Regions from separate parts of the Novosphingobium sp. NPDC080210 genome, predicted to be linked through region 2. Evidence: predicted binding sites of a transcription regulator. Region 2 holds the regulator's gene; the other holds the start of a gene.

Region 1 (15,857 bases), on a different contig from region 2:
TGCCATCTGGGTAGTTGAGGGGGCATACCTTTGCAGGAGCCCCCGATGCCGCAGAACCGCACGCCCGATCACGATTCCTCCTCCGACGCCCCCGAAGCCCGCAACCGTTCGCAGGATGACGCGCCCGATCAGGCCCAGTCGCTGGCGGACGAGGCCCTGGGCCGGGCGCCCCTGGCCGATGCCGAGGAAAGCGAGCGCGTTCCGTCACGCGGCGTGGACATGGCCGACGCCAGCGGCTCGACCCCGGACGTGGTCGATCACATGAACCAGATGGTCCGCGATGGTCGGATCGACATGGGAGCCTATCGCGGCGAGCGGATGGACGACGATGTCGAACACGGCCTCGGCCCGCAGGGGCTGGAAGACGACTTCCCCCGCGGGATAGAATAGGCGGGGGTAACGGCTACAGGCCGGCGGTGATGAACACCCGGTAGTCCGCGCCCTGGAAGCGGGACTTGCGCGCTTCCTGATAGGCGGGTGATTGATACCAGGCGCGGGCGGCGTCCATGTCCGGGAATTCGACAATCACGCAGCCCGCCGCTTCCGGCCCTTCCAGCGTTTCGATCGCGCCGTAATAGGCCAGCGGCTTGGCCGTGTGGCCACCCATCGACGCTCCGGCCTTGCCCGCATATTCGGCCATGGCGGCGCTGTCGTGCTCGCGCTCCTTGATGAAGACGATGTAGGCGCTCATGTTGTTTCCTCTCCTGAATGTCGTTTGACGCGATCATGCGGAGGGATTGGCCGGGATGCAAGGCTGCTTCCCAACGAACTAGGGCGTGAAGAAAACCCAGGCGCTTACCGCACCGATTGCAACCGCCTGCAACACGGCAATGCCCAATAGCCGCGAGGAAAACGGCTGCTTGCGCGTCTTGTGCCGGAACAGCGCCCGCCCTGCGTAAGCACCGGGAGTTCCGCCAATCAGCGCCAGCCACAGCAGCGTCGATTCCCGAACCCGCCGATGACCACCACGCGCCAAGGCCTTGTCGATACCGAACAGGACCAGCGTCACGAGGTTGATCGCGGCGAGGGCTGCGGCAATGCAAAACGGGGGCACGGTCATCCCATGCCCCCGCTTACTGCGCGAAAGTACGCCTTATTCCGCAGCGTTGATGCCGAACAGGCCCGGTTCCAGCGCGTCGTCGCCGGCTTCGTTGGCGGCACTGATTTCGGTCTTGGCCTTGCGGCGGGAATCGAAGCTGGACCAGACGTCGTTCCAGTTGCCCTTGGTCGCGGCCTTTGAATATTCGGTCGCGCGGGTTTCGAAGAAGTTGGCGTGCTCCACCCCGTTGAGCAGCGGGGCGAGCCAGGGCAGCGGGTGATCCTCGATCATGTAGATCGCGGGCAGGCCCAGCTGGCTCAGGCGCCAGTCCGCGATGTAGCGGATGTAGCGCTTGATTTCCTTGGGGCTCATCCCCGGCACCGGACCCATTTCAAAGGCCAGGTCGATGAAGGCGTCTTCCAGGCGCACCGTCTTCTGGCAGCAGTCGATGATGTCTTCCTTGACCGCCTTGGTCAGGCACTGGCGTTCCGCGCAGAAGGCGTGGAACAGGCGGGTGATGCCTTCACAGTGCAGGCTTTCGTCGCGGACCGACCACGACACGATCTGGCCCATGCCCTTCATCTTGTTGAAGCGCGGGAAATTCATCAGCATGGCAAAGCTGGCGAACAGCTGCATGCCTTCGGTAAAGCCGCCGAACATGGCCAGGGTGCGGGCGATGTCCTCGTCGCTGTCGACCCCGAAGGTGTGCATGTAGCTGCACTTGTCGGCCATTTCCTGGTATTCCAGGAAGGCCGAATATTCGGTTTCCGGCATGCCGATGGTGTCGAGCAGGTGCGAATAGGCGGCGATGTGGACCGTCTCCATGTTGGAGAAGGCGGCCAGCATCATCTTCACTTCGGTCGGCTTGAATACGCGGCCGTAATGTTCGTGATAGCAGTTCTGCACCTCGACATCGGCCTGGGTGAAGAAGCGGAAGATCTGCGTCAGCAGGTTCTTCTCATGCTCGGAAAGCTTTTGCGCCCAGTCGCGGCAGTCTTCGCCCAGCGGCACTTCTTCCGGCATCCAGTGGACCTGCTGCTGGCGCTTCCAGAACTCATAAGCCCACGGATATTCGAACGGCTTGTAGCTTTTGCGGGCTTCGAGAAGGGACATGGACGGCTCCTGAGAATCAAGCTGAGACTATAAGGTGGTGGCGCGCAGCCGGAATGGCAGCACTGCGAAGAACGGTGGAAAATCGCTTTGGCGCGGCCCCTGCCCGCACCGGCGCGAAGCGGGCAGAGGTGCGGGAACGCGGGGCATTACGCAGGGTTGGTAGGGTATCGAGCGTGGGTGCACGGTGCGCCGCGCCAGCAGGAGATTCCCCATGACCATGGACGAAAACAACCGCCCGCCCAATTCGCAGCACAGCGGCACCGGAATGGGGCAGCAGAACCAGAGCAGCCAGGACGGTGCGCAGTCGTTCGGGCAGTCCGGGCAGGACGGCGACCGGAACTTCAGCCAGGCCGGTGAAGGCTTTGGGCAGGCGGGCCAGCAGGGCCAGTCGATGGGCCAGAGCAGCGAACAGGGCCAGGCCGGTGAAGGCCGTCAGGCTGCGATGGGCGGTGCCAGTGGGCAGGCCCAGCAGTTCGAACAGTCCGGCGGGCAGTTCGGAGCCGGGCAGAGCGGCGCGGAAGGCCGCATCGCCGACCAGATCCGCACTCACATGGAAGTTATGGGCGAGGATGGCCAGTCGGTGGGCCGCGTCGACTCCGTCGACGGCGAACGCATCAAGCTGACCCGCGCCGACAGCGAAGACGGCCAGCATCACTACATCCAGTGCAGCGACGTGGCCGGGATCGAGAACGACCAGGTCCACCTGCATGCTGGCGCCCGTCCGCTTCCGGGCAACGACGGCAGCTAAGCGCACCTTCCCCCACCGCGGGGTGAAAGCCCTGCGGAGCGGTGCCCCTTTCCCTGCGGAAGGGGCGCCGTGCGTTTGGGCTGTCGCTACTTCCAGAACCAGCCGGGTTTCAGGCTGCGTTCCTTGCGGTTCTGCCACATCTGGACATAGAGCCACATCCCGGAAAAGGCGAAGAACACCATGGCAAAGCCCGCCAGGGTGAACAGCGCTACGCCGACCGGACCGAAGCTTTCGCCCGAATGCAGGTGATGCAGCAGGCCGATCAGGGCGCGCGGATCGCCCGGCTGCGGCTTGGGCCGGCAGGTATAGTCCGGCGGGCAGATGAAGGCGGGTTTTGCCGGTGCAGCTGCGGCTGGCGCGCTGGACTGACCCGCTTCGATCACCAAGGGGACCACCTGGCTCAGCATGCCGGTCACTGCGATCCACAGCAGGACCACGCCGAAGGTGACCGACAGCCAGCGGTGCCATTTGCGCATGGGGGGAATTCTCCTGAAAAGCGTTGCGAACGATTCGCAACAAGCAGGAAGCCCCCCGCAGTTCAAGCCGCAATTGGTCGCAATTTGTAAGGTGATCTACAATCACTGCCGATTGCCCCCGGGAGGGCCCGGCCGCCATTACTGGCAGGCCAGGCATTCCTCGTAGTCGGTCTGCTGCGCGGCCAGTTCGTACTTGGGCGCATCAGCGGTGTTGTCCGCTTCCACGCCGCCGGCGAACCCGGCGCGCTGGACCGACTTCGAGCGCAGATAGTACAGGCTCTTGATTCCGCGCTCCCAGGCCTGGAAGTGCAGCATCATCAGGTCCCACTTGTCCACGTCAGCCGGGATATAGAGGTTCAGCGACTGGGCCTGGTCGATATAGGGCGTACGGTCCGCCGCGAATTCGAGCAGCCAGCGCTGGTCGATTTCGAAGCTGGTCTTGTAGACGGCCTTTTCCTCGGGCGAGAGGAAATCGAGGTGCTGGACCGAACCGCCCTGTTCCAGGATCGAGTTCCACACGGCCGTGGAATCCTTGCTCTTCGACGCAAGCAGCGCCTTGAGATAGGGGTTCTCGACCACGAAGCTGCCCGACAGGGTCTTGTGGGTATAGATGTTGGCCGGGATCGGTTCGATGCACGCGCTGGTGCCGCCGCAGATGATGCTGATCGACGCGGTCGGCGCGATCGCCATCTTGCAACTGAAGCGCTGCATCACGCCCATGTCGGCAGCGTCCGGGCAGGCGCCCCGTTCCTGCGCGAGCAGCAGGCTGGCTTCGTCCGCCTTGGCCGCGATATGCTTGAACATCTTGAGGTTCAGCGCCTTGGCCATCGCGCTTTCAAAGGCGATGCCCTTCTTCTGCAGGTACGAGTGGAAGCCCATCACGCCCATGCCGACCGAGCGTTCGCGCATGGCCGAATACTTGGCGCGGTCCATTTCGGCGGGCGCCCGGTCGATGTAGTCCTGCAGGACGTTGTCGAGGAAGCGCAGCACGTCTTCGACGAAGCGCTCGTCCTTGTTCCACTCTTCCCAGGTTTCCAGGTTGAGCGAGGACAGGCAGCACACGGCGGTGCGATCGTTGCCGAGGTGGTCGACGCCGGTCGGCAGGGTGATTTCCGAGCAGAGATTCGAAGTCGAAACCTTCAGGCCCAGATCGCGGTGATGCTTGGGCATCATGCGGTTCACCGTATCCGAGAAGACGATGTAGGGCTCACCGGTTGCCAGGCGGGTTTCCACCAGCTTCTGGAACAGGCTGCGCGCGTCGACCGTCGCACGGACCGAGCCGTCCTTGGGGCTGCGCAGATGGAATTCGGTGCCATCGCGCACGGCTTCCATGAATTCGTCGGTCAGCAGCACGCCGTGGTGCAGGTTCAGCGCCTTGCGGTTGAAGTCGCCCGACGGCTTGCGGATTTCGAGGAACTCCTCAATCTCCGGGTGGCTGACATCGAGATAGCACGCTGCCGAACCGCGCCGCAGCGAGCCTTGCGAAATCGCCAGGGTCAGGCTGTCCATCACGCGGACGAAGGGAATGATCCCGCTGGTCTTGCCGTTCAGGCCGACCGGTTCGCCAATCCCGCGCACATTGCCCCAATAGGTGCCGATGCCGCCGCCGCGCGAGGCGAGCCAGACGTTCTCGTTCCAGGTGTTGACGATGCCTTCCAGGCTGTCGGACACCGAGTTGAGATAGCACGAGATCGGCAGGCCGCGATTGGTCCCGCCGTTCGACAGCACCGGAGTGGCGGGCATGAACCACAGGCGGCTGATGTAGTCATAGAGGCGCTGGGCGTGGTCCTGGTCATCCGCATAGGCAGCGGCGACGCGGGCGAACAGGTCCTGATAGCGCTCACCGGGCAGGAGGTAGCGGTCGTCCAGCGTTTCCTTGCCGAAATCGGTCAGCAGGGCATCGCGGGCGTGATCGACTTCGATGGCAAAGCGGCGTTCGTGGATCGCCTTGCTGTCGTCGGCAGGCTTGGCAGTGGCTGCCGCCAGAGCTCCGGCCATGGCCTCGACACCCAGCTTTTCCACCAGCGCTTCGCTGCCGGCATCGCTCTTCTCGGTCATACCCAGTGCCGGGGTGTTCCCCGCCTCCTTGCTTGCGGCCGGAGCCGACTTGGCCATTGCCTCGCCCGAAGGGGTGCCTTCTGCCAGCGCTGCTTCAACTTCGGCCATGCTCGGCTCGTCTCCGTTCCTGAAATCCACGTGTCGCCCCCGTCAATCCTGTCGCTGCGGGGGAATTGCCCCGCCCTGATATTCCATTTCGTTCGAATCGGGCGGCGCCTGCCGATCCTATCCGAACGAGGAGAACAAAACGAGAAAAACCTGCTCTCGTTTCGTCCCCGGTTTTCCTGTCTGAAGTCCTGCCCAAACCCGGAATCAGCCCCCGCTGCGCGGAATCGCGCGCTAAGTAATGAAACTAGGTCTAGTAGGTCCCCCCAGACATCGGACCACTATCTATAGTGCCCGAACCAGATTCGGGCGCAAGAGGGTAAATCCGATACTAACTACCCGGCTGGGGATAGTAATGAAGGTGTGGACATCGCGCGGTGCAGCGACGCGCGGGAAATCCGCCACTCGCTTGCAGTGCAAGAGTCAAAAGCGGAATTGCAAAAAAATTTGTCCGTGCAAACGACGGTCTGGAACGTTGACAAGGATAGAATCGGACGCGGAAATCTTGTTGCGCAAATTGCCCGCCGCAGCGCAATTGGCGAAGCCCTTGCAGGGCCAGGGAAAGCCCTTATCTCGAACCCGTAACCAGCGGAGTCTGACCTGCCATGTTCAACCTGATCGGCGCTCTCATATCCGGGCTTGTGGTCGGTGCCTTTGCCCGCTGGTTCTACCCCGGCGCGGTCGAGATGGGCTGGTTCATGACCAGCCTGCTGGGGGTGGGCGGCGCGCTTGTCGTCGGCCTGTTCAGCAGCTGGAGCACGGGTGAAGGCGTGCGCGAAGGGTTCAGCCGCGCGGGATGCCTGGGCTCCATCCTGGGTGCCATGCTGCTGATCTGGATCGGCCGCATGCTGGGCTGGGGTTTCTAAGCACCAACCCGCCGCAGCGCGTAGGTCATAGCCTGGGTTAGCCCCGGTCTGCCCTCGTCCTACATCAGCCTCAACCGGTCGAAACTGCGGAACTCTGCCTGTAGCAGTGGGGTTGTCCCTGTGTCCGCCACGCAGCGGGCTGACGCAGAGGAGTTTGAACATGGCTAATCAAAACCAGAACCAGAATCAGAACGAACGTGAACGCCAGGCCCAACAGGGCGGTTCGCAGAACAACCAGAACAACCAGGGCGACAAGGGTGGCCAGGGTGGTTCCAATCAGCAGCAGCAGGGCGGCCAGTCCGGCAACCAGCAGGGCGGCGGCATGCAGAAGGACAAGCAGCAGGGTGGAGGTTCGCAGCGCGAACGCCAGTAAACTGCCCGCCGGTTCACCCCGGCAACAGCAAGGCCGCTTCTTCCGGGAAGCGGCCTTTCTTGCACCTGCCTAGGGCACCAGCACCGTATCGCGCGCTTCGTCCAGCAGTTCCGGATAGTCCAGCGTGAAGTGCAGGCCCCGGCTCTCCTTGCGGGCAAGCGCCGACCGCACGATCAGGTCGGCGCATTGCAGCAGGTTGCGCAGTTCGATCAGGTCGGTCGAGACGCGGAAGTGGCCGTAATAGTCCTCCACTTCCTCGCTCAGCAGCTTGATCCGGTGCGCGGCGCGTTCCAGCCGCTTGGTCGTGCGCACGATCCCGACATAGTTCCACATGAACCGGCGGATTTCGGTCCAGTTCTGCTTGATGATCACTTCTTCGTCGGAATCGGTGACGCGGCTTTCGTCCCAGGCGCGGACTGGCGGCGGCGCATCGAAGCTATCCCACCGCTCCAGAATGTCCGCCGCCGCGGCCTCGCCGAACACGAAGCATTCGAGCAGGGAGTTGGAGGCGAGGCGGTTCGCGCCGTGCAGGCCGCTTTCGGTGCATTCGCCCGCCGCATAGAGCCCCGGCAGGTCGGTCCGCCCGGCCAGGTCGATCAGCACGCCGCCGCAGGTATAGTGCTGTGCTGGCACGACCGGGATCGGCTGGCGGGTCATGTCGATGCCCAGGCCCAGCAGCTTTTCGTAGATGTTCGGGAAATGCTCGCGAACGAATTCGGGCGGCTGGTGGCTGATGTCGAGGTGAACGTAGTCCAGACCGTCGCGCTTGATCTCGCTATCGTTGGCGCGGGCCACGATGTCTCGCGGGGCCAGTTCCTCGCGGCTGTCATAGTCCGGCATATAGCGGTGCCCGGTGCGCGGGTTGAGCAAGCGCCCGCCTTCGCCCCGGACCGCTTCGGTAATCAGGAAGTTCTTGACGTCGAGATTGTAGAGGCAGGTCGGGTGGAACTGCATCATTTCCATGTTGCCGACCCGCGCTCCTGCGCGCCAGGCCATGGCGATGCCGTCCCCGGTCGCGCCGCGCGGAGCCGTGCTGAACTGGTAAACGCGCCCCGCGCCGCCGGTGGCCAGAATGGTCGCGCGGGCGGTGTGAGCTTCGACCGTGCCGGTTACTTCGTTCAGGGCATAGACGCCCCAGACCCGGCCAGATCCGGAATAGCGCTCTTCATGACGGCCCGTGATCAGGTCGATGCAGGCGCGGTTCGGCAGCAGGGTGACGTTGGGGTGGTCCTCCGCCGCCTTGAGCAAGGCCGACTGGACCGCCCAGCCGGTGGCATCGGCCACGTGAACGATGCGGCGGTGCGAATGCCCGCCCTCACGCGTCAGGTGCAGCCGCTCGCCGTCGGTGTTGAAAGGCACGCCCAGTTCGACCAGCCGCTGGATCGCATGAGGCGCGCGCTCGATCACGAACTCCACCGTTTCGCGCCGGTTGAGGCCGGCGCCGGCAACCATGGTATCATGGATATGGTTCTCGAACGTGTCGCCAACGTCCAGCACGGCGGCAATCCCGCCCTGCGCCCAGGCCGTCGATCCGCCGGTCAGTTCGCCCTTGGCCAGGACCAGCACTTTCAGCCGGTCCGCGAGAGCCAGCGCCGCAGTCAGGCCAGCCGCCCCGGAGCCGACGATGATCACGTCGTAGGTCATCAGCTCCCCTCCCGCTTGCGGGAGGGGTTGGGGGTGGGCGGTTCCTGGAGCGCAAGCTGTATGGACAAGATCACCCCTTCCACGTTCCCCAGCACTTCGGAATTTGTAAAGTGCAGCACTCGGTACCCCGCTTCTTCCAGTATGCGATCCCGATAGATGTCCCGCTCGGGTTGGACATCGTGCGAATGTCCATCAAGCTCGATAATCAACTTTCTTTCCCGGCAAAGGAAGTCCGCAAAGAAAGCCTCCACCGGCATCTGCCGGCTGAATTTAGCGCCCAGTTGCGATCTGGCCAGATAGGTCCACAGAAGGCGCTCTGCAGGCGTGGCGGCATGGCGTAGTTCGCGTGCTCTAGCGGTGTTGCGAACGCGGAATTTGCCGGTGCCCTCCATTGGCCCACCCCTAACCCCTCCCGCAAGCGGGAGGGGGATTGTCCGAAGATATCACGCCGCCTGGGCCGAGCTGGTCAGGCTGACGAACACGTCCTCAAGATCCGCCTCGCGCGTAGTGACGTCGACGATGTTCAGGCCCATGGCCTGGACCAGCGACAGGACTTCGCCTGCGTTGGTGCGGTCCATGTCGTAGGTGATCTCCAGCGTGTGCTCGCCCACTTTCTCGCACTTGTGGAAGGCGGGGTGTTCGGGGCACTGGCCGATTTCCTGGTCGAGCGTGACGACCACGACCTTTTCCCGGCCCATGGCGATCAGTTCGCGGGTCGGCTTGTTGGCGATCAGCTGGCCGTGGTTGATGATCGCGATCCGGTCGCACAGTTCCTCGGCCTCTTCGAGGTAGTGCGTGGTCAGGACCACGGTGACGCCCCCGGCGTTGAGTTCGCTGACAAGGTCCCACAGCTGGCGGCGCAGTTCCACGTCGACCCCGGCGGTAGGCTCGTCCAGCACGATCACCGGCGGCATGTGGACCAGCGCCTTGGCGATCAGCAGGCGGCGCTTCATCCCGCCCGACAGGGTCCGGGCATAGGCATTGTGCTTGTCGGCCAGGTGGACCTGACCCAGCAATTCCATGCTGCGCCGCGCCGCCTTGGGCACGCCGTAGAGGCCTGCCTGGTTCTCCAGCACTTCGAACGGGGTGAAGAAGGGGTCGAACACCACTTCCTGCGGGACGATCCCGATCGATCGCTTGGCATTGCGGCTGTCGGAGTCGATGTCAAAGCCCCAGATGTCCGCCGTGCCGCCGGTCTTCATCACCAGCCCGGCAAGGATGTTGATGAGCGTGGACTTGCCCGCGCCGTTCGGACCCAGCAGGCCGAAGATCTGCCCTTGCGGCACGTCGAAGCTGACGCCCTTCAGCGCGTGCTTGGCCGGAGCCGAACCAGCCGGGGCATAGACCTTTTGCAGGTCGCGGATGCGGATTGCGGGAGTTTCCATGCGCACCGCTTAGCGGCTGGCCAATCCACCCGTAAAGGTGGATTCGCGATGTTCCGATCCTTCGTAACGTCAATTTAACCATGCTGCTGCAAGGTAATTTCACCGAAAGCAGTCAGGGTTGGTGGTATGAACCGGGGTTCCTTGTCCTTTACGCGTGCTGGCGCGGCATGGTGCTGCCTGGGCGTGGCCGTGGCATTGGCAAGTCCCGGCCTGGGCGCAGGACCGGCAGCAGCCCAGACGGCGACCGGCACCGCACAGGCCGTGATTGTCGAGCCTCTGGGGCTGGTCAAGGTCCAGGACCTGCAATTCGGACGCATCGCCGCCAGTGCCAGCGCCGGGACCATTACCGTCGATGCCAACACCGGAGCCTGCTCGGCGAGTGGCGGGGTTAGGTCCGCCGGGGGCTGCGGCTTTGGCCAGTTTGCCGGACAGGGCGCGCGGCGCCTTACCGTGCGAATCCAGATCCCCGGCACTGTCAGCCTGACCGGTCCGGCCGGATCGACCATGGTTGCCGATACGATCACGTTGGGCGCCTCGCCGGACCTCATCTTCCTGGGCGGCGGCGGAAACGGCAACGGGGCCGGCGGAGCGCCGCGCTATCAGATCACGTCGAACAGCGGCATCTTCACTTTCCGGCTGGGCGGACGGCTCAACGTGGCGGCTGGGCAGAGGCCCGGGCAATATACCGGCACTTTTCCGGTCACGGTGCAGTACCAGTAGGCTGGAAATAGGGCGCGCGCTTTGCTAGGGGCGCATTCCATGATCAACCCGCCCGAAACCGTCACCGTCACCACCACCCGCGTTTCCTGCGATGGCGCCACCGGAATCCGGGGCGGCGCGGCGCTGGGCCACCCGCGCGTCTATCTGGAAATCGACGAGCACGGCTATGTCGATTGCGGCTATTGCGACAAGCGCTTCGTGCTCAAGGGCGGTCCGGCTGACGGCGCCGATCAGGGCAAGCTTCCCGACATCGCCTCTGGCGCCAGCATCTGAACGTCCTATATCGGTGGGCATGACCCCGACCGATCCCCGTTCGCTGCTTTATCGCCAACTCGATCCGGCCCGCGCCCAGGCGCTGACGGCTGAAGCCCTGTCGCGCTGCGACGATGGCGAGCTGTACATGCAGTTCATCGCCAGCGAGACTTTCGCCTTTGACGATGGCCGCCTGAAAACCGCAGATTACTCGCGCGATGCCGGGTTCGGCCTGCGCGGCGTTTCGGGCGAGATGACCGGCTTTGCCCACGCCAACGAGATCAGCGAAGAGGCGATCCGCCGCGCCGGACAGACCTTGCAGCTGCTCGACCCGGCCAAGGGCCAGCCCGCGCCGCCGCCGCGCCGTAACAACCGCCACCTCTATACCGACGCTTCGCCGCTCGACGCCGTGGCCTTTGCCGACAAGGTCAAGCTGCTGGAAATGATCGACGCCGCCGCCCGCGCCCGCGATCCCCGCGTGGTGCAGGTTTCGGCCAGCCTTGCCGCGAGCTGGTCGGTGGTCGAAATCGTCCGCGCCGATGGCTTTGTCGCCGGGGATATCCGCCCGCTCGTGCGCCTCAACGTGTCCATCGTCGCCGAGCAGAACGGGCGGCGCGAAACCGGCTCGTTCGGCATGGGGGGACGGCGGCTCTATGATGACCTGTTCCAGCCCGATACCTGGAACCGCGCGATCGATACGGCCTTGGCCCAGGCGCTGGTCAATCTGGAAAGCGTGCCCGCCCCGGCTGGGGAAATGACCGTCCTGCTCGGCCCCGGCTGGCCCGGCGTGCTGCTGCACGAAGCGGTCGGGCACGGCCTGGAAGGTGACTTCAACCGCAAGGGCACCTCGGCCTTCTCGGGCCGGATTGGCGAGCGGGTTGGCGCTCCGGGCGTCACCGTGGTCGACGACGGCAGCATTGCCGCGCGGCGCGGTTCGCTGTCCATCGACGATGAAGGCACGCCGACCCAGGAAACCGTGCTGATCGAGGATGGCATCCTGAAAGGCTATATGCAGGATCGGCTCAACGCGCGGCTGATGGGCGTTGCGGCCACCGGCAACGGGCGGCGCGAAAGCTATGACCATGCCCCCATGCCGCGCATGACCAATACTTTCATGAAAGCAGGGAACGACGATCCGGCGGAACTGCTGTCGCGGATCAAGAACGGGATCTTCGCCAAGAGCTTTGGCGGCGGGCAGGTCGATATCGTCTCGGGCAAGTTCGTGTTCTCCTGCACCGAGGCTTACAAGGTCGAAAACGGCAAGCTGGGTGCGCCGATCAAGGGCGCGACGCTGATCGGCGACGGTCCTTCGGTCCTGACCCGGGTGACCGGCATCGGCAACGATATGGCGCTGGACGAAGGCGTGGGCGTTTGCGGCAAGGGCGGGCAATCGGTTCCGGCAGGCGTTGGCCAGCCGACCCTGCTGGTCGAAGGGCTGACCGTGGGCGGAACGGCCTAATCTTTCAGCCGCGGTTCAGGTGGATCGGGTAATCTGGCACAAGCGGAGTCAAGGATCATGACCATGCGCAAGATCGCTATTGCAATCGCCACCGGTGCCGCCTTGCTGGCCGCGCCGACGCTTCAAGCCAAGCCCAAGCTTACGCCGCAGCAGCAGCTGGACAAATTGCTGGCTGGCCGCGTTGCCGGGAAGCCGGTCCATTGCATCCCGAATTTCGAAGCACGCGAAATGCAGGTTCTGGACAAAACGGCGATCGTCTATGGCCGGGGCAATACCATCTGGGTCAACATTCCCAGGAACGTTGCCGAACTGGACGACGACGAGATCCAGGTGATCCGCAGCAACGGCAGTCAGCTGTGCGATCTGGACATCGTTCGCACGATTGATCGCGGCAGCCATTTCCCCAGCGGGTTCATCAGTCTGGGTGAATTCGTTCCGTACAGGAAAGTGGCCAAAGCGGCGAATTGAACACCCGACCCTTGAAACAGCAGGCCGTCCGGAGCGATCCGGGCGGCTTTTTGCTGCGTTGCGCGGGCGATTGACTCCGTCCCTGCCTGCTCTAGGGTGTTCACCCTAAACAGGGCGAGTCAAAACGCCCGAACGGGAGAGAATGCCATGGCCAGCACTGCCGCGCTTGAACGTACTGCTTCGCCGATTGCTCCGATCGATGTCAGCCGCGCCGAATGGTACGAGGGCGAGGACTGGCAGGTGCCATTTCGCCAGCTGCGGGCCGAGGCGCCGATCCAGTATGTCCCGGACAGCGCCTTTGGTCCCTATTGGTCCGTCTCGACCTACAAGCCCATCGTCCATATCGAGGCGCTGCCCAAGCTGTTCTCGTCCAGCTGGGAATATGGCGGAATCTCCATTCCCGGCTCGGTCGGAGAGGCGGAGGAGAATGAGCTGCGCACGCCGATGTTCATTGCGATGGACCCGCCGGACCACACTGCCCAGCGCCGCACCATCGCGCCCAGCTTTGGCCCCAGCGAAGTTGCCGAAATGAAGGCAGAGGTTCAGGCGCGCACGGCGGAAGTGCTCGACTCCCTGCCTATCGGCCAGCCCTTCAACTGGGTGGACAAGGTCTCGATCGAACTGACCACCGGGATGCTGGCCAAGCTGTTCGACTTCCCGTGGGAGGAACGGCACAAGCTGACCTATTGGTCCGATATGGGCGGCAATGTCGAACTGATGAAGACGCCCGAGGACAGGGCCCTGCGCAACGCCGCCCTGTTCGAAATGGGCGCGGCTTTTGGCGAACTGTGGCAGCGCAAGTCAGCCAATCCGGGCAAGGACCTGATCTCGGTCATGCTGCGGTCCGATGCGATGAACCACATGAGCCAGGAAGAATTCATCGGCAACCTGATCCTGCTGATCGTCGGCGGCAACGATACCACCCGCAATTCGATGTCGGCCTTTGCCTGGGGCCTGAGCCAGTTCCCCGATCAGCGCGCCAAGCTGGAGGCGGACCCCTCCCTAATTCCCAACGCGGTGCAGGAACTGATCCGCTGGCAGACGCCCTTGGCCCACATGCGCCGCACGGTGATGGAAGATACCGAGATCGAAGGCGCGCAGATGAAAAAGGGCGACAAGGTTGTCCTGTGGTACATTTCCGCCAACCGCGATGAGAGCGTGTTCAAGGACGCCGACAAGGTGATCGTGGACCGCGAAAATGCCCGCCGCCATCTCTCGTTCGGTTATGGCATCCACCGCTGCGTCGGCGCGCGCGTTGCCGAATTGCAGCTGACCACGCTGCTGGAGGAAATGGGCAAGCGCCGCCTGCGCGCCAATGTGATCGAAGAACCGGAGCGGGTCGCCACCTGCTTCGTCCATGGCTACAAGAAGGTCATGGTCGAGCTGTCGCACACCTGATGAAGACCCGGGACCGGATCGTCGAAACCGCGCGCGCCCTGTTCAACGAACAGGGGTATGGCGCGGTGACGACTGCGGCCCTGGCTGCGGCCTGCGGGATGGCAGAGGGCAACCTGTGGTATCACTTCAAGACTCGGCGCGACCTGCTGGATGCGCTGGGGGAGCGGTTCGCCCAGAGCATCGAGGGGCGGCTGGCGTTGGAACCGGGCAGCGATCCGGTTGGCAGCTATGCTCGGCTGCTCAACGCGGTGATGCTGGAATTCCGGCACTTCCGCTTCCTCTACCGCGACCAGCGATCATACGGCGAGCATGGGCAGCCGGTCGCGGCGCGCGCGCCTGACTGGATCGAGCGGACCTATGCCCAGATCGAGCAGCACCTGGCTGCTCTGGTCGGTGCGGGGCTGCTGGATTGGCGACTGGAACGCCTGCGCGACCTGGCGATCAATGCCACGATCATCCTGCGCTATGGCCTGGACCACTACCGCGAACTGGGTGAACCGACCGCTTCCGGCACCGGGGCCGTGCGCCGCACGCTGCTGCGGCACCTGACCCTGTTCGAGGATCGGCTCGACCCCGCGGCCGCTCAGCGGCTGCACCGCGCGATCACTGCGATAGAGGCCGAAGCGCTGGCAGCCTGATGCCGGCTCGGCTATGCGCGGGCTATGAACCAGAAGCCCATCCTCGTGCTCACCACTGGCGGCACGATCGACAAGAACTATTTTGACGCCCTGTCCGAATACCAGATCGTGGACAGCGGCATTCCCGCGCTCTTGGCAGAGGCGCGCGTTGCCCTGCCGATCCGGGTGGTCGAACTGATGCGCAAGGACAGCCTGGAACTGACCGACGCGGACCGCGCCCTGATTGCCAGCGCGGCGCGCGAAGCACCGGAAACGCAGATCGTCGTGACCCACGGTACCGACACAATGACCGAGACGGCGAAAGTGCTGGCGGCCGAGGTTCCGGGCAAGACCATCGTCCTGACCGGCGCGCTCAGCCCCGCGCGCTTTGCCGAAACCGACGCGCCCTTCAACCTGGGCATGGCCTTCGCCACCGCCCAGGTCGCCGCGCCGGGCGTATGGATCGCCATGAGCGGCCAGGTGTTCGACGGGCTGAAAGTCAGGAAAGACCGCGCGGCGGGGAAGTTCGTGGCGATTTGATCTCTGGGAAGAGGTCCGAACCGATATCTGTTAAATCGGGTCCGCCAATATTATGAATGAGATGCTTGAACTGGTTCAGCGCATATTCTCGAAACACGAACTCAGGTAAGTCAGGGTTAATCTTTTGGCCAAGTGAATTAATGACGGCCCGCCATTCTTCAAGCAAAACTGGAATGGTGTGGGGGATGACTTTTGCTCGCTGGAAAATATCCCTTCGCTTTTCGAATATATTAACATGTGCGACGGATTGGTTTCGGAGAGTTAATAAGCCCTGAGCCCGTTTCCTGATAGTGGTCAGCTGATCAATGAATTTACGATCTTCCGGGAATCGGGACTTGTCCATTACTCTTCGGTCATTCGCTAGATCCCACAACGATATTCCACTGCTCGAACTGTCCCAGATCAACGCGCACCGGATAACCATGCTGCTGAAATGTGCGCTGCTATCGAGGAGAAAGAATTCCGGATAATTGTTTAGAGTTTCTAGGATGAGCGGTCGCGTTTCTTCACCCTCCAAAAACCACCAAACATCATAATGCATGCGAGCGCGTATTACATGCTCGCCCAGAATGCGAATTTGCTCTTCAGGCGAGAGC
Region 2 (15,857 bases):
TGCTGGCAACCAAGTGACGGAGCGCCGCACGCTCTATCCGCCTATCGAGCCCTATGCCAGCGGCTGGCTGGACGTGGGCGACGGGCATGAAATCTATTGGGAGCGCTGCGGCACGCCCGGAGCCAAGCCGGCCGTCTTCCTTCACGGCGGACCGGGCGGCGGGTGCAGCGACAAGCAGCGCCAGCAATTCGATCCGGAGCGCTATGACGTTCTCCTGTTCGATCAGCGTGGCTGCGGCCGGTCCCGCCCCTTTGCCAGCCTTGAGGCGAACACCACCTGGCACCTGGTTGCGGATATGGAGCGGCTGCGCGAGATGGCGGGGCATGATCGCTGGCTGGTCTTCGGCGGCTCGTGGGGTTCCACCCTGGCCCTCGCCTATGCCGAAAGGCATCCCGACCGCGTGAGCGAACTTGTGCTGCGCGGCATTTTCCTGGGCACGTCCGGCGAATACGATTGGCTCTACAAATACGGCGCCAGCGAACTTTACCCGGAGGCCTGGCAGGCGTTCCGGGACCATATCCCCGAAGCAGAACGCGCTGATCTGGTCGAAGCCTATCACCGCCGTCTGACCAGCGATGACGAAGCGGTCCGCCTTGCCGCCGCGCGGGTGTGGAGCCAGTGGGAGGACACTACCGTGACCCTCTTGCCCCAGCCTCACGAGTCCGGACCGGAGGCTGACCGCAAGTCGCTGGCCGTTGCCCGGATCGAGAACCATTATTTCCGCCACAACTGCTGGCTGGAGCCGGACCAGCTTATCCGCGACGCGGGCAAGCTGCGCGGCATTCCGGGGGTCATTGTCCAGGGCCGCCACGATTGCTGCACCCCGCCCGCTGCCGCCTGGGCGCTCAAACAGGCCTGGCCGGAAGTGGACCTGCAAATCGTCCCCGATGGTGGGCACCTGTTCACCGAACCCGGCATTACCGACGGTCTGGTCCGCGCCGCCGACAGGTTTGCGGTGCCGCTATCCTGACCCGTTCGCCCTGAGGAGCCTTGAAGCTGAAAGCTGAAAGGCGTCTCGAAGGGCTGCGCGGAGTGCTTCGAGACGGCTCCTCAATCTTCGATTTCGGCTCCTCCTCAGCACGAACGGACTGGCTTTTACGATCATGCCAAGTGTGACTGGCAAAACGCCGCACAGCCGCCTATGGGCCTGTCCATGGCCGACATCCTTGTCATCGACAATTACGACAGCTTCACCTGGAACCTGGTCCATTACCTGATGGAATTGGGCGCCAAGGTGGAAGTGGTCCGCAATGATGCGATCTCCGCGGCTGAGGCCGTAACCAGCGGCGCGAAGGGCTTTCTGATTTCGCCCGGTCCCTGCACGCCCAACGAGGCGGGGATCAGCCTGGACCTGGTGGCAGCTTGCGCCAATGCGCGCCTGCCGCTGCTGGGGGTCTGCCTGGGACACCAGTCCATCGGCCAGCATTTCGGCGGCCAGGTCGTTCGCGGCGGGTTGATGCATGGCAAGACCAGCCCGGTCACGCACGACGGCACGGGCATTTTCGCCGGCCTCCCCTCGCCCTTCATGGCCACTCGCTATCACTCGCTGATCGTGGACGACGTTCCGGAAGGGCTGGTCGTCAACTGCAAGTCTGACGATGGCCACGTCATGGGCTTCCGCCATCAGGATCTGCCGATCCACGGCGTGCAGTTCCACCCCGAATCCATCGCCACCGAACACGGCCACGCCATGCTGGCCAATTTCCTGCGCATGGCAGGACTGGAACCAAAGGCAGTCGCGTGAATCTCGCAGAATCGGAAGACCTGTTCGGACGGATCCTCGACGGCCTCGTGCCGGATGAGGAGATCGCCGCGACCCTGGTTGAAATCGCCGAGCGCGGCGAAACGGCGGAGGAAATCGCTGGTGCCGTCCGGGCGATGAAGGCGCGGATGAAGCGCGTTTCGGCACCCGAAGGCGCGATCGACGTTTGCGGCACGGGCGGCGATGGCCAGCACAGTGTGAACGTCTCGACTGCCGTGGCGCTGGTCGTGGCGGCCTGCGGGGTACCGGTGGCCAAGCACGGCAACCGCGCCGCCTCCAGCCTCGCGGGTGGAGCCGATACGCTGGAAGCCGTCGGCCTGAACATCGCGCGGGCCTCGGAACTGGCAGAGCAGACCCTGCCCGACCTGGGCATTGCCTTCCTCTTTGCGCAGACCCACCACCCGGCCCTCGCCCGCGTTGCTCCGATCCGCAAGGCGCTGGGCCGCCGCACGATCTTCAACCTGCTTGGCCCCCTGGCCAATCCTGCTGGTGTCCGCCGCCAGCTGATCGGCGTGGCCAGACCGGACCTGATCGCGCTTTACCGCGACGCGATGCAGCTGCTCGACACCGAAGCGGCGATGATCGTCTCCGGTGCAGAAGGGCTGGACGAGCTTTCCGTCGCTGGTCCCAGCTATCTCGCCACAATAGGCTTGCCGCCCCTGCCAGCGGAAATTTCGCCTGACGATGCGGGCCTTGCACCCTATCCACTGGAAGAACTGCGCGGGGGTGACGCGGCCTATAACGCAGAGGCACTAAAGCGGGTGCTGATGGGCGAACAAGGCGCCTATCGCACTGCGGTCCTGCTCAACTCCGCAGCCGCCTTGCTGGTGGCGGGACAGGTCGAGGACTGGCTGGAAGGCGTTGAAGAGGCGGCCGAAGCTCTCGATAAAGGCTTGGCCAAGGCGCTGCTCGCTTGCTGGATCGACATGGTTCGGTGAGTTTTTGGGACTCACACGAAGACACGAAGGCACGAAGAGCTTCTTTCGGGGATCGTCCTTTTATTGGATAATCACGCAAAGCCGCAAAGACGCTAAGATGCCGGACATTCGGCGAAGCCGTGTGAAATACGGACGTAGAATTTGCCGCAACCATTGAGAGGCAAACGCCTTCGGCGACCAGCGCAACACCTTGGCGCCTTCGCGCCTTTGCGTGAGATTATTCCTACGCAACGTTTCGGCTGAAACGCCTTCGTGTCTTCGTGCCTTCGTGTGAGAATCAAACAAAACTCGACACCGCCCGAAAATCCAAGCTAGAGCGCCCCCGAGATGACCGACAAACTAGCAGAAATCTGCGCCACCAAGCGCGAAGAAGTTGCCGCCCGCAAGCCGCTGGCCTCCTGGTCCGACCTCGACGCCAAGGCCGCGCAGCAAACCGCCCCGCGCGGGTTTGAAGCTGCCTTGCGCCGAAAGGCCGAGACCGGCTTCGCCTTGATTGCCGAGATCAAGAAGGCCAGCCCGTCCAAGGGCCTGATCCGCCCCGACTTCGATCCGCCCGCTCACGCCCGAGCCTATCAGGCCGGCGGCGCGGCCTGTCTCTCGATCCTGACCGATGCGCCCTATTTCCAGGGGCATGAGGATTACCTGGTCGCCGCCCGCGCGGCCTGCGACCTGCCGGTCCTGCGCAAGGATTTCATGGTCGACCCCTGGCAAGTGGCTGAGGCCCGCGCCATCGGCGCCGATGCGATCCTGATCATCGTCGCCGCCCTCGACGACGCCCAAATGGCTGAGATCGAAGCGGCTGCGAAGGAACTCGGCATGGACGTTCTGGTCGAAGTGCACGACGAGGCCGAAATGGAACGCGCCGCTCGTCTGAGCAGCCGCCTGATCGGCGTCAACAACCGCGACCTCAAACGGTTCGTGACTGACGTGGCCAACAGCGAACGCCTCGCCCCCCTCGCCCCGGCGGGCACCTTGCTGGTCAGCGAGAGCGGGATCAACGGCCATGCCGACCTGCTCCGCCTGGAAAAGTCCGGCATCCGCACGTTCCTGGTCGGCGAAAGCCTGATGCGGCAAGATGACGTTGAAGCCGCGACCCGCACCTTGCTCAACGGATAGCGCCTGTCCACTGGCGCCGAAAGCTGCAACAAGACGGTCAGACCGATCGACGGAGGAACGATGAGCGAGCTGACCCACCTCGACGAACAGGGCAAGGCGCGCATGGTCGATGTCGGCGCCAAGTCAGAAACGCGCCGCGTGGCCATTGCCGAGGGCCGGATCACCATGTCCGCTCAGGCGCTTACCGCAATCCGTGATGGCGCGGTTCCCAAGGGCGACGTTCTGGCTGCGGCGCGCATCGCCGGCATCATGGCCGCCAAGAAAACCGCCGACCTGATCCCGCTGTGCCACCCCCTCTCGCTCGACGCGGCAACAGTGGACTTCGCCTTTGAAGAGAGCGCCGTGCGCGTGACCGCCAGCGCCTCGCTATCCGGCAAGACCGGTGTGGAAATGGAAGCGCTCACCGCCGCCTCGGTGGCGCTCCTCACCATTTACGACATGGCCAAGGCGGTCGACAAAGGCATGGTCATTTCCGGCATGCGCCTGATCGAAAAGCGCGGCGGGAAGTCCGGAGACTGGCGCGCAGAGGATTGATTGTTCGGAAGGCGTAACTGCTTGACTCGTTCCGAAAGGTTGCTTACTTGTTCCTCATTCGTTCACTGAACGGTGCAGGAACATTCCCGTTCCGGACCGATTCCAACGGAGTGATGCCGGCATGCTGACTCGCAAGCAGCACGAATTGATCCGCTTCATCCAGGCCCGTCTTGAAGAAAGCGGCGTCTCCCCCTCGTTTGAGGAAATGAAGGAGGCTCTGGACCTCAAGTCAAAGTCCGGGGTTCACCGGCTGATTTCCGCCCTGGAAGAACGCGGGTTCATCCGCCGCCTGCCCAATCGGGCCCGGGCGCTGGAAGTGCTGCGTCAGCCCGATGACGTAACGACCAAGGCTCCGGCTCGCGCGGCGAACAGCAACAGCGCGGCAGCTGCCGTGATTCGTCCGCCCGAAGCGCGCCCTGCTCCGGCCAATGACGTGATCGAAATTCCCCTGCACGGCCGGATTGCGGCGGGCGTCCCGATTGAGGCGATGGAAACGTCGGCCACCCTGCCAGTCCCGGCAGCCCTGCTGGGCGCGGGCGATCATTACGCCCTGGAAGTTTCCGGCGATTCGATGATCGAAGCGGGCATTCTGGACGGTGACTATGCCCTGATCCGCCGCACCGATACGGCACGCGATGGCGAAATTGTCGTAGCCCTGGTGCGCGGCGAGGAAGCAACGCTGAAATACCTGCGCCGCGAGAATGGCCGCGTCAGGCTCGATCCCGCCAATGCGGCCTATGAACCGCAGATCTATGATCCGCGCGAAGTGGTGGTCCAGGGCAAGCTGGCCGGATTGCTGCGCCGCTATCACTGATCCGGGGCGCTGCTTGCCTCCTCGGCCGGCAGCGCTTTTGCAGATGGCTGGTTGGCCTGCCTCGGCTTCCACCAGCCATGCTGACCCTGGTCCTCAGCGACGGTGGCGAGCTTCTGCTGGACCAAGTCGATTTTCAGCCCTCCGGTTTGATCGAGCATACGCCGGTCCACCTTTAACCAGCGCGGGCGGCACGATCCCGGCAAGTATCGTCCGGCGATGACGATATCGGCCCGGTCGCAGGCGGCAGCGAGTGCGCGTTCCGGAACAAAATCCGTCCCCCGCCCGATCAGCAAACGCCACGATCTGCCCCTGCGTTCCAGCTTCAGCGCGCAGAAATCAGCATTGCAATTGGCTCCGGGCCATTCCGCAATCGTCCTCGTCGCACCGCTCATGCCCGCACTTTCGAGCAGGTTGTCGCGGGTGTATCCACTTCTGCTGTCGCGCAGCACCAGCAGATCTTCGCCTGCCACGCGTGTAATCCCGACATGTTTTCCGTCGCTGGAGACCAGCAAGTCCGGGGTTCTCACCTGGCTCAGCAAGATCAGTCCGGCCGCGACGGGGACCAAACCCAGCAAGCGGATCCGGCTTTGCCAGAGTGCTAGCCACAAGCCGCCCGCCACGAACAGGGCAAACGCGCCCCTCCCCATGCCCGGCATGGCCGTGACTGCACCGGGCATGGCCGCAACCCAGTGCGCCAGAGCCAGCAGCAGTTCCAGCGACTTGCCCGCCAGCCACCAGAACGGCGCACCGATCCCCACCAGATCGAACAGCAGTGCGAGGGCAATCAGCGGCATCGAAGCCAATGTCGTCAGCGGGATCGCGACGACGTTGGCCAGCGCTCCGTAAACCCCGGCGCGGTGAAAATGGAACAGGACAATCGGCATCAGGGCCAGTTCAATCACCACGCCCGTAATCAGCAGGCCGAACAGGTTACGCGCTCCTTTCGCCAGCCAGCCTTCCTCACGCGGAGCATTGAAGGACCGCATGCCCACAGATCCATGCAAGGCAACGATGGCGATTACCGCTGCAAAGCTCATCTGGAAACTCGGCCCGACGACGGCTTCAGGCCAGAACAGGACGACCAGAAAACCGGCGATGGTGACCATCCGCATCGACAAGGGATCGCGGCCCATGGCGAGGGCGGCGAGGACCAACACGGCCCCGATGCAGGACCGAATCGTCGGCAGTTCCGCGCCGGTCAGCAAGGTATAGCCAATCCCGACCAACGCTCCTGTCCCGGCGGCGACAAGGGGCAAGCGCACCCGCAAGGCCAGCCAGGGCCATAGCGCCAGCAGGCGGATCGCCACGAAGTAGCCTGCCGCCACGACTGCGCTGACATGTAGCCCGCTGACTGACAGCAGGTGCGTCAGCCCGGCGTCGCGCATCGCCTGGTCATCCGCTTCAGCAATGGCCCCGCGATCGCCGCTGGCCAAAGCGGCGGCAATGGTCCCGGCAGAACCGTCCAGATTGGCCCGGACGTGCCCAGAAAGCTGCCGCTGCGCCGCTGCGATGGGGCCGCGCTCTCCTGGCTGGAGGACTTCCACCGGGCCAAGCACGCTGCCTGTGGCGGCGATCCGGCAAACCAGGCGGTGCGGGAAAAGTCATAGCCACCCGGCAGCATCGGCGCAGGCGGCGGGACTAACCGCGCCCGAAGGCGGAGCCGCGCGCCTTTTTCAATCGAACCCTTCGCCTCATCCAGTGGCAGGTTCAGCCGCACCTTGATCGCTCTTGCACCGCCCGGTTCGCGGGTCGCCAGGATCAGGCGCACGCGCTGCTCCGCCGGTTGGTCTTCGCGGTCCAGCACGGTCGCTTCCAGCGTCGCGGCAATGGGCCGCGCAATCGGCCTTGCCCCAACAAGTTCTGCCTTGATCCAGACCAGAGCGCAGCCGAGAGCCACGGCAATGCCCACGACCGCCAGCGACCGGCGCAGGTACGGATAGCGTCCGTCCGCCCGGAAGAATCCGATTGCGGCCAGGGCGATGCCAAGGCCCGCGCCAATGACCGCCCCCCAGTGCCAGGCGCTGGGCGTGATGAACCAGCTGGCGATCCCTGCAATCAGCGCCACAAGGCCCCAGGGCGCAAGGTCGAACCGCGACCGGACAAGGAATCGTTCAACCTGCTCAAGCCCGCTGGACAAGTCGCGAGTCATGCGCCAAGGGCCATGTTGCAGTGCAGCGGTATGCGCCGCATCGCTGCCCATAGGCACCTGCGGCAAAGTTTCGCGACCCATGGCAGTAGATGACAGGAAGGGACGATTGATGGCAAGTGATAGCGTCATGGCGGCAACGGGCGAACCCCGCGGCGTCGTTACGCGGTTTGCCCCCTCGCCCACGGGCTACCTGCACATCGGCGGGGCCCGCACGGCCCTGTTCAACTGGCTGTTTGCACGCCACCATGGCGGGAAGTACCTGCTGCGGATTGAAGATACGGACCGCGCCCGTTCCACCGATTCCGCCATTGAAGCGATTTTCGATGGATTGGAGTGGCTCGGCCTGGGCGGCGATGAGCCCGCGACCTTCCAGTTCGCCCGCTCCGACCGCCATGCCGCAGTCGCGAACGAACTGCTGGCCAATGGCCATGCCTATCGCTGCTACCTGACGCAGGAAGAGCTCCAGGCCCGGCGCGAAGCGGCCCAGGCAGAGCGGCGCACGTTCCGCATTGACAGCGAATGGCGCGATGCAGACCCGGCGACGGCTCCGACAAATCAACCCTTCGTGGTCCGCATCAAGGCCCCGCGCGAAGGCGAGACGGTCATCGAAGACCTCGTCCAGGGCCGCGTCGCGGTGCAGAACGCGGAGCTTGACGATTTCGTCCTGCTCCGTTCGGACGGTACGCCGACCTATATGCTGGCCGTCGTGGTGGACGACCATGACATGGGCGTAACCCACGTGATCCGCGGCGACGACCACCTTAACAACGCATTCCGCCAGCTGGCGATTATCCGCGCGATGGGCTGGCCCGAACCGGCCTATGGCCATGTTCCGCTGATCCATGGCCACGACGGGGCCAAGCTTTCCAAGCGTCACGGCGCGCTGGGCGTCGATGCCTATCGCGACGAGATGGGCGTACTGCCTGAAGCGCTGTTCAACTATCTGCTGCGTCTCGGCTGGGGCCACGGCGATGACGAGATCATCAGCCGCGATCAGGCGGTTGAATGGTTCGATATCGCCCATGTCGGCAAGAGCCCGTCGCGGTTCGACCTGGCCAAGCTGCTCAACCTGAACGCGCACTACCTGCGCGAGGCTGACGATGCGCGGCTGGCAGAGCTGGTCGCCGCGAAGCTGACGGCTGATGTCGACCTGAACCTGCTGACCCAGGCCATGCCGGTGCTGAAGGTCCGTGCCAAGGACGTGAACGAACTGGCTGCCAGTTCCGCCTTCCTCTTTGCCGAGCGTCCGCTGGCGATCGAGGAAAAGGCCCAGGCACTGCTGACCGACGATGCCCGCGCGCTGCTCGGCAGCATCCACGCCCGGATCGCGGCATTGGACGAATGGGCAATTGACACGCTTGAGGCAAGTTTGAAGGCTATGGCCGAAGAACTTGGGCTTGGACTCGGAAAGCTTGCGCAACCCCTTCGGGCCGCGCTAACCGGGCAAACGACTTCCCCAGGTATTTTTGACGTTCTGGTCCTGCTCGGCCGGGAAGAAAGTCTGGCCCGGATCGGTGCCCAGGCCTCGGTCGATGCAGGCAAAGTTTGAGGAGGTAGCTAAGGTGGGCAATACGGTTAAACTCGGCGCCGGTTCTGGCGAAACGGAATATCCCGTCCTTTCGGGCAGCGTCGGGCCGGATGTCATCGACATCCGCAAGCTCTATGGCCAGACGGGCATGTTCACCTATGACCCGGGCTTCACCTCGACGGCATCGTGCGAAAGCGCGCTGACCTATATCGACGGTGACGAAGGCGTCCTGCTGCACCGCGGCTATCCGATCGGCCAGCTGGCGGAACATTCCAGCTTCATGGAAGTCAGCTACCTGCTGCTGAACGGCGAACTGCCCAGCAAGGCTGAACTTGACCAGTTCACCAATACCATCACCCGCCACACCATGGTGCATGAACAGCTGACCAGCTTCTACAGCGGCTTCCGCCGCGATGCACACCCGATGGCCGTGATGTGCGGCGTAGTCGGCGCGCTTTCGGCGTTCTACCACGATTCCACCGACATTTCGGATCCGGTGCAGCGCAAGATCGCCAGCCACCGCCTGATCGCCAAGATGCCGACCATCGCGGCCATGGCCTACAAGTATTCGGTGGGGCAGCCGTTCCTCTATCCGGACAACAACCTGTCCTACACCGGCAACTTCCTGCGCATGACCTTCGGCGTGCCGGCTGAAGAATACGAAGTGATCCCGGCAGTCGAAAAGGCCATGGACCGCATCTTCATCCTTCATGCCGACCATGAACAGAACGCATCGACCAGCACCGTCCGTCTGGCCGGCTCGTCGGGCGCCAATCCCTTTGCCTGCATCGCTGCCGGTATTGCCTGCCTGTGGGGTCCTGCCCACGGCGGCGCGAACGAAGCCGCGCTCAACATGCTCAAGGAAATCGGCACGCCGGACAAGATCCCGCACTATATCGAGCGCGCCAAGGACAAGAACGATCCGTTCCGCCTGATGGGCTTCGGTCACCGCGTCTACAAGAACTACGACCCGCGCGCGACCGTCATGCAGAAGACCGTGCGCGAAGTGTTCGACGCGCTGAAGGTCAACGATCCGCTGTTCGAAACCGCGCTGCGCCTGGAAGAGATCGCCCTGAACGATCCCTACTTCGTGGAAAAGAAGCTGTTCCCGAACGTGGACTTCTATTCGGGCATCATCCTTTCGGCGATCGGTTTCCCGACCACCATGTTCACCGTGCTGTTCGCCCTGGCCCGCACCGTCGGCTGGGTTGCGCAGTGGAACGAAATGATCAGCGATCCAGGCCAGAAGATCGGCCGTCCGCGCCAGCTCTACACCGGCCCGACGCAGCGCGATTACGTACCGCTCGACAAGCGCTGATCGCGCGCCCGCTTTCGGCACCCTGCTTCCCGGTGATGCAGGGCCGGAACGGTGGCGGCAAATCTGATAAAAGGGAAAAGCGGGCCATTGCGCCCGCTTTTTTCGTTAGTCGAGACGGTACGCTTTTGCTGCGGCAGGCGTCTGGGCCGAAAGGTCCGCCGGAATATCCAGCACGAACCGCGCCCCCTGCCCCGGCGCGCTCTCCACCGTAAGATCTCCGCCCATGGCCCGTGCGAGGCGGCGCGAAATGTAGAGGCCAAGGCCTGACCCGCCATCTTCCCCGCTGCGACCAAGCCGCTCGAACTTGTCGAACACCTTGACCTGCTGCTCGTGCGACAGACCGGGGCCTTGATCGGCAACGATAACCCGAGCGCGTGCGCCTTCGTCTTCGAGGCGGATCCAGATGTGAGAATTTTCCGGAGAGTAGCGGATCGCATTGCCCACCAGATTGAGCAGGATTTGCAGAACGCGGCGCGATTCCGCGATGGCCGCCAGGCTCTCCCCTTGGCGGGGCGCGTCGATCGCGATGCCCTTTTCCTGCGCCCGTCCAGCCAGGATGCTGGCCGCCTGCTGCGCTACCTGCGCAAGGTCGATCCGGTCCGGCGCCGTGTTGAAATCCTCCGATTCCACCACTTCAAGATCGGACAGATCCTCCACAAGGGCAAGCAAGTGCTGCCCGGCTGCGGCAATGTCAGCCGCATACTGGCTGTATTCGTCCGCAATCGGGCCGGCCAGGCGAGTCCGGATCGTCTCGGCATTGGCAATGATCCGCGAGATCGGCTGGCGCAGGACAGGAGCGACATTCCGCCCGACCAAGCCCTGGCTGTTGCGGGGCGCGGCGACTTCGGCCTCGTGCAGTTGCGGCCGTGCCAAGGGAACATCGGCGGTAAGGCAGAGTTCGAACCCCGCCGGATCGCGCCCCGGCACTTGCTGGGGTAAGAGCGTGGCGCGCCACTTGCGCTGCGATCCGGGAATGGTCAGGCTCGCCCCATCAAGCAGGCGCCAGTGCATCGGCTGGTGATGGTTGGCACCGTCAACCGAAACGAAATCGGTCCAGGGCCGTCCCAGTCCCCCCTTCATCGCGCTGCACAGTTCAGCCAAGTCAGCAGCTTCGCAATCGACCGAAAGCAGGCATTGCCGCCGGTCGAGCCGCGCCACCAGTTCGGCGAGCGTGCGGTCGATTGCGGCGCGATGCTCGGCAATTTGCGCGGTGTCCTCGGGTGGGAGCGGCGCGGACTGCCATGACGCAAACCGCATGTTCGTTCCGCCGTCCGCATCAGGCTCGATCTCAACCCAGGCCGTGATTGCGTCGCGCCCATTGCTCGCGCGGATGGTCCGGGCAAGCTTCAGCCCGAAGGTCCGCGCCTTCGTTTCCAGTTCGCGCAGCGCCGGAATGGCAATCACCCCGGGAAGCTCTCCGCCGCATTCGAACTGAAGCTCTGACAAGCGCTCACTGGCGTTGACCAGATGACCTGCGGCATCGCTGCGGCCTTGCGCCAGGGGGGGAGGATGTGCGGCCATGGGCGATCACCCTAGCCTGTTCAGGGCCGACTGGGCCAGCAAAGTTGCGGCCTGATCGGTGCCAAGGTGTTCAAGGTAAGCTTGCAGCCGCGCGTCGGGTTGCAGGATCTCAAGCTGCTGGACGATCCCGTCGGGGTTGATGCCAGCAGCGCGCAGGGCAAGCGCGAGCCGGGTCAATTGTTCCTGGCTGACGATCAGAGCCACTTTCTCCCGCTCCTCGCCGGAAGCCTGGGAAAGCGCGGTCAGGAATATCGCGCCCCCGGCATGGCCCAGCGAAAGCCCGGCAGTCGCCCCTCCCCCCATCCCCGTAACGAGGCGCGAGAGGAGACCAAGCCTGCTGCGGCTCTCGTCAAAGGCGGAGCGAACCGCAGCTTCGCAACGTTCCGCAGTATCCTGGCCAGAAACCACATCGCGGAATGCAATCAGGACCCGGTGCAGCAGATCGCCCGGCAGCTCCCCCAGCGGAAGCTGCATCCGCCGCTGGTTCTGCACAAACCGCGCCTGGGCGGCGACCAGCCCCATGGCCAAGGCCGACACGTGTTCATCGCTTGAGGCCAGAAGAGCCTGCAACAGAGGCGAGACCACCGGATCAAGCCCCAGGCGCGCTTCAAGGCGCAAGGCCAGCTGCACTTCGAGCGCAAGGGCGTGGACGTGGACCAGCAGCTCCGGCTCACCGACAAGGCGCTCAACCAAAGCGGCTGACAACTCCGCATTCTGGTCCGTGGGATTTCCTTCTGCCGCCAAACCTTCAAGCAACTGGCGCGTCAGGTCAGTCAGCATTCCGCGTGTCGCGGCTACGATCTCGTCGCGGAAAACCGAATGGTCCTCACTGGACAGCAGATGCCGCAGGACCGGCCCGACCGATTCAATCACGGCATCGCCGCGCGCCAGATCCTGCCGCAGCGCGTCCTCTGCTGCAACGGGACTGGAGGCCCGAGTGAATCCTTCGGTCATTGCGCCGACCTAGACCAAGTTGGTTAATGCCGCGTTAGCCGCGATTGCCCAAGAGGCAGGAGGATTACACCTAGGGCAATCAGGCTGGACGCGATCATTGCAGTTGCGCCGCCCAGTCCGGCCAGGATCGAGCCGGCCAGCAGCAAGGCGATCAAGCCCCGGTCGTGGAACCACGCCGACCAGCTCCCCGGAAGAAGTCGCGGCACGATCCTGAGGAGAGCAACGAGCATGAAAGGCGCGAACAGCCGCGCGCCCAGATCCTGTCCCTGGCCAGGTTCAGATCCGAAAGCGGCCAGGATGACGATCAGCACGTCGAGCAGCCAGCCATAGATCTCCTTTGCGTCGAACCCCCTTGCCAACGGGTCCTGCTCGAATTCGATGCGGGCGATCATGGCGGCGGATTCCCGCACGATCCAGCCCAACGCAACGAAGCCCAAGCCCAGCGCCGCAAAGCCTAGCCAGCCAGCGCCTAGGGCGAGCAGCGACAGGACGGCAGCCGCAAGCACCAGCACTCTCGCGCCGCTTCCGGCGTGCAGCATCGCCGGTCCGAAACTGCGCACGGCCAGAAGCGCGAGCCCGCCTGACAGGCTCAACCCGCCCTCTCCGCGCGTGCGTTGGCGGATCCATTGCGGTTCCAGCGCGTGGGCCTGTTCCTCGCTGCGAACGAGGGTCCAGAACAGGCGCGCCTGATCCGGCTGCGGAATGGCTTTCTGCCGCACTCCGGCTTGCAGCGCGATCCGCAGCAGGGCCGAAGTCGCATCGCAATCCGCCGGCAATTCGGCCAGGCGCTCAACGAGGCGGCCGGGCAAGCGCATGGCACCGCCAAAGGCGTGGTTCAGGTCAATCCGCTCGAAACCGGCGGCCAGGCCTTGCTCGATCGGCTGGACCAGCACGGCCTGTCCTTCTTCCAGCAGCGCATGGGCTGCGGAATTGGTGGCAAACAGACCGTCGGCCAGGACCAGGACCTCGTCCACTGCGCTGACCAGCCCGACCAGGGCGCGCGCATGGGAAATCAGGTGGAACTGCGCCCCGCCCGCCTCGATCTGCTGCTGCAAATCGCTCAGTTCCGGAGAAAGCCCAGGCGCTATGCAAATAATCCGCTCACACCCCAGTTGCAGCGCCAGCGTTGCCTGCTGGCGCGCGACCGTAAGCCCACCGATCCGCAGAAACGCCCGCGCGGACGAACTGCCCGCAGCCATCGGTTCAAGCATTGTCAGAACGGCAACGCGCAGCGTCTTTCTCCGCACTTTTGGGGGTGCGCGTTGTCTAATGGACTATTGCGCCAGTGCCAAGCAATCCCTGTCCGCTGGCGGCTAAGCTGCTGCGAATTCTTCCAGAAAACTGCCGATGCGGCGCAGGACCAGGGGATCGCCAGGTGCGCCATCCAAGGCCTCGTCAGCCAGGTTCATCAACGCCTCGGCATGGAATGAAGCGGCCAGACCTTTCAGGCGCAAGGCCGCCATGTGCCAGTTCGCATCGCAGCGGGCGCGCTTCATCAGGTCCAGTTGGCGGGCCGCACTCTCACCGAAAGCATTGCGCAGTTCCGTGAACAGCGCGGCATCCTGCCCTGCTGCCAGAGCGATGGTCGCGTCCAGTGATCCTGCTTCATAGGCCATCGGCCGACGCTAATCGGGGAAAGGTTAAACTGGGGTTTATCCTTCCGGCTAACATGGTAAACGCAGGACCATGACCCGCAGGACGCGCATTGTTGCGATCGACGCTGGCGAGCCGGAAGGCGCGCCCTCTCCCGAAGCCGTGATCGAAGCCATCGAAGCGCCTGCCGAAGATTATCAGCTACCCGATGCAGATGAGGAAATCGCTCCGGCAGGCCGTTCGTGGGGAGCAATCGCTGCGGTAACCCTGACTTTTTCCGCCGTTGCCGCATGGACCGTGCTGTTCATCCTCGCCAACCTGGCCGAAATGCAGGCGGGCGCCTCCTTGCAGCAATGGACGGGCTGGCTGCGCGATTGGGCGGTTCCGGTTCTGCTGGTGGCGGTAGCCTGGCTGGTCGCCATGCGCAACAGCCGCCGCGAGGCCTTGCGCTTTGGCCGTACGGCCCATTTGCTCAGCGTGGAATCGGCGAGGCTGGAAGAACGCCTGTCGGTCGTGAACCGCGAACTCAGCCTGGCGCGGGAATTCATCGCCTCGCAGGCGCGCGATATCGAATCGCTGGGCCGCGTCGCTACCGAGCGGCTGTCCGAACATGCGGAACGCCTGTCGACCCTGATTTCCGACAATGGCAACCGGCTGGATTCGATCCAGACGGTCAGCGCCGCCGCGCTGGAAAACATGGAATCGTTGCGCGGTCACCTGCCGGTCATCGCCAGTTCGGCAAAGGACGTGACCAACAACATCGGCACCGCCGGCCGCACGGCCAATGCCCAGATCGACGATCTGGTTGCGGGCCTCAACCGCCTCAACGAATTCGGCAAGGCCAGCGAACGCCAGGTCGCCAGCCTGAGCCGCGTGGTTGACGATACGCTTGCCGAATTCACCCGGCGGACGGACGAACTGGGCGAAATGATCGATCGTCGCTTTTCGGCTCTGGAAGAACGCGGGGCGGAATTCCGCACCCAGCTTGAAACGCATGAAATCGAAGCCCTGGCCGCAATCCGCAGTCGGGCCACGGCCTTGTCCGATGAACTGGAAGACGCCCGCAAGATCCTCGACGTGCAGGAATCCGAAAGCCTGACTTCGCTGCGCGCACGCCTGACCGCCATTCGCGACGAAAGCAGCGCGCTGGTCCGCTCCCTGCGCGATGGAGAAAGCACGGCCCTGCAATCGTGGAAGATCGCCATTGTCCAGCTTGAAGAAGACCTGACCGGCGCCATCGCGCGGGTCACCGAAATCGACGAAAAGGCGATGACCTCTGCCCGCAATCGCCTGACCGATCTGGCCAATGAAGCGGCTGTACTGGACAGCCGCATGGCCGAACGGGACCGCCTGTTTGCCGACGAGCTGGAGCGCCGCCAGGCCGCCTTCGAACAGCGCCACGCCCAGTTTATCGCGCAGCTGACCGGCCAGCTGGAATCGCTGGACCTCCAGATTGATGAACGCCGCGCCGCGCAGGATCAGCATGGCCGTCAGCTTGTCGCGCAGAGCGAAACCGTGGCGCAGCAGTTCGAAGTCCTGGCCCGCCGCCTGGACGAAGTCACCGCCTTGGGCGGCGAGGCGGAAGACCGGATTGGCAAGAGCCTCGAGACGCTCGGCCATAACCTCGCCT

Evidence for each region. Region 2 encodes LexA, which represses DNA repair genes until DNA is damaged. Its sites were predicted from a motif close to GTTCCNCNCTTGTTCT; they were not measured.
Region 1: the regulator LexA is predicted to act here: its motif matches at 5,674-5,689, upstream of ACQKOE_RS06090 (ribonucleoside-diphosphate reductase subunit alpha).

The regions. Positions count from the first base shown of each region.
Region 1 covers NZ_JBNNWL010000002.1:32,357-48,213, forward strand. Annotated here, with positions in the region: gene ACQKOE_RS06060 (hypothetical protein) at 46-390, shown strand; gene ACQKOE_RS06065 (DUF1330 domain-containing protein) at 404-691, opposite strand; gene ACQKOE_RS06070 (DUF1294 domain-containing protein) at 770-1,060, opposite strand; gene ACQKOE_RS06075 (ribonucleotide-diphosphate reductase subunit beta) at 1,094-2,152, opposite strand; gene ACQKOE_RS06080 (DUF2171 domain-containing protein) at 2,364-2,900, shown strand; gene ACQKOE_RS06085 (PepSY domain-containing protein) at 2,987-3,376, opposite strand; gene ACQKOE_RS06090 (ribonucleoside-diphosphate reductase subunit alpha) at 3,515-5,542, opposite strand; gene ACQKOE_RS06095 (GlsB/YeaQ/YmgE family stress response membrane protein) at 6,145-6,405, shown strand; gene ACQKOE_RS06100 (hypothetical protein) at 6,566-6,778, shown strand; gene nadB (L-aspartate oxidase) at 6,848-8,422, opposite strand; gene ACQKOE_RS06110 (endonuclease domain-containing protein) at 8,422-8,814, opposite strand; gene ACQKOE_RS06115 (ABC transporter ATP-binding protein) at 8,866-9,807, opposite strand; gene ACQKOE_RS06120 (DUF4402 domain-containing protein) at 9,934-10,527, shown strand; gene ACQKOE_RS06125 (zinc-finger domain-containing protein) at 10,567-10,800, shown strand; gene tldD (metalloprotease TldD) at 10,820-12,238, shown strand; gene ACQKOE_RS06135 (hypothetical protein) at 12,302-12,706, shown strand; gene ACQKOE_RS06140 (cytochrome P450) at 12,854-14,104, shown strand; gene ACQKOE_RS06145 (TetR family transcriptional regulator) at 14,104-14,742, shown strand; gene ACQKOE_RS06150 (asparaginase domain-containing protein) at 14,767-15,261, shown strand; gene ACQKOE_RS06155 (hypothetical protein) at 15,221-15,857, opposite strand, start outside.
Region 2 covers NZ_JBNNWL010000001.1:474,252-490,108, reverse strand. Annotated here, with positions in the region: gene ACQKOE_RS02365 (alpha/beta fold hydrolase) at 1-17, shown strand, start outside; gene pip (prolyl aminopeptidase) at 14-970, shown strand; gene ACQKOE_RS02355 (anthranilate synthase component II) at 1,154-1,744, shown strand; gene trpD (anthranilate phosphoribosyltransferase) at 1,741-2,700, shown strand; gene trpC (indole-3-glycerol phosphate synthase TrpC) at 3,028-3,816, shown strand; gene moaC (cyclic pyranopterin monophosphate synthase MoaC) at 3,877-4,350, shown strand; gene lexA (transcriptional repressor LexA) at 4,472-5,164, shown strand; gene ACQKOE_RS02330 (ComEC/Rec2 family competence protein) at 5,158-6,549, opposite strand; gene ACQKOE_RS02325 (DUF4131 domain-containing protein) at 6,531-7,394, opposite strand; gene gltX (glutamate--tRNA ligase) at 7,423-8,862, shown strand; gene ACQKOE_RS02315 (citrate synthase) at 8,876-10,159, shown strand; gene ACQKOE_RS02310 (sensor histidine kinase) at 10,265-11,680, opposite strand; gene ACQKOE_RS02305 (hypothetical protein) at 11,687-12,634, opposite strand; gene ACQKOE_RS02300 (hypothetical protein) at 12,658-13,845, opposite strand; gene ACQKOE_RS02295 (Hpt domain-containing protein) at 13,948-14,250, opposite strand; gene ACQKOE_RS02290 (ATPase) at 14,321-15,857, shown strand, end outside.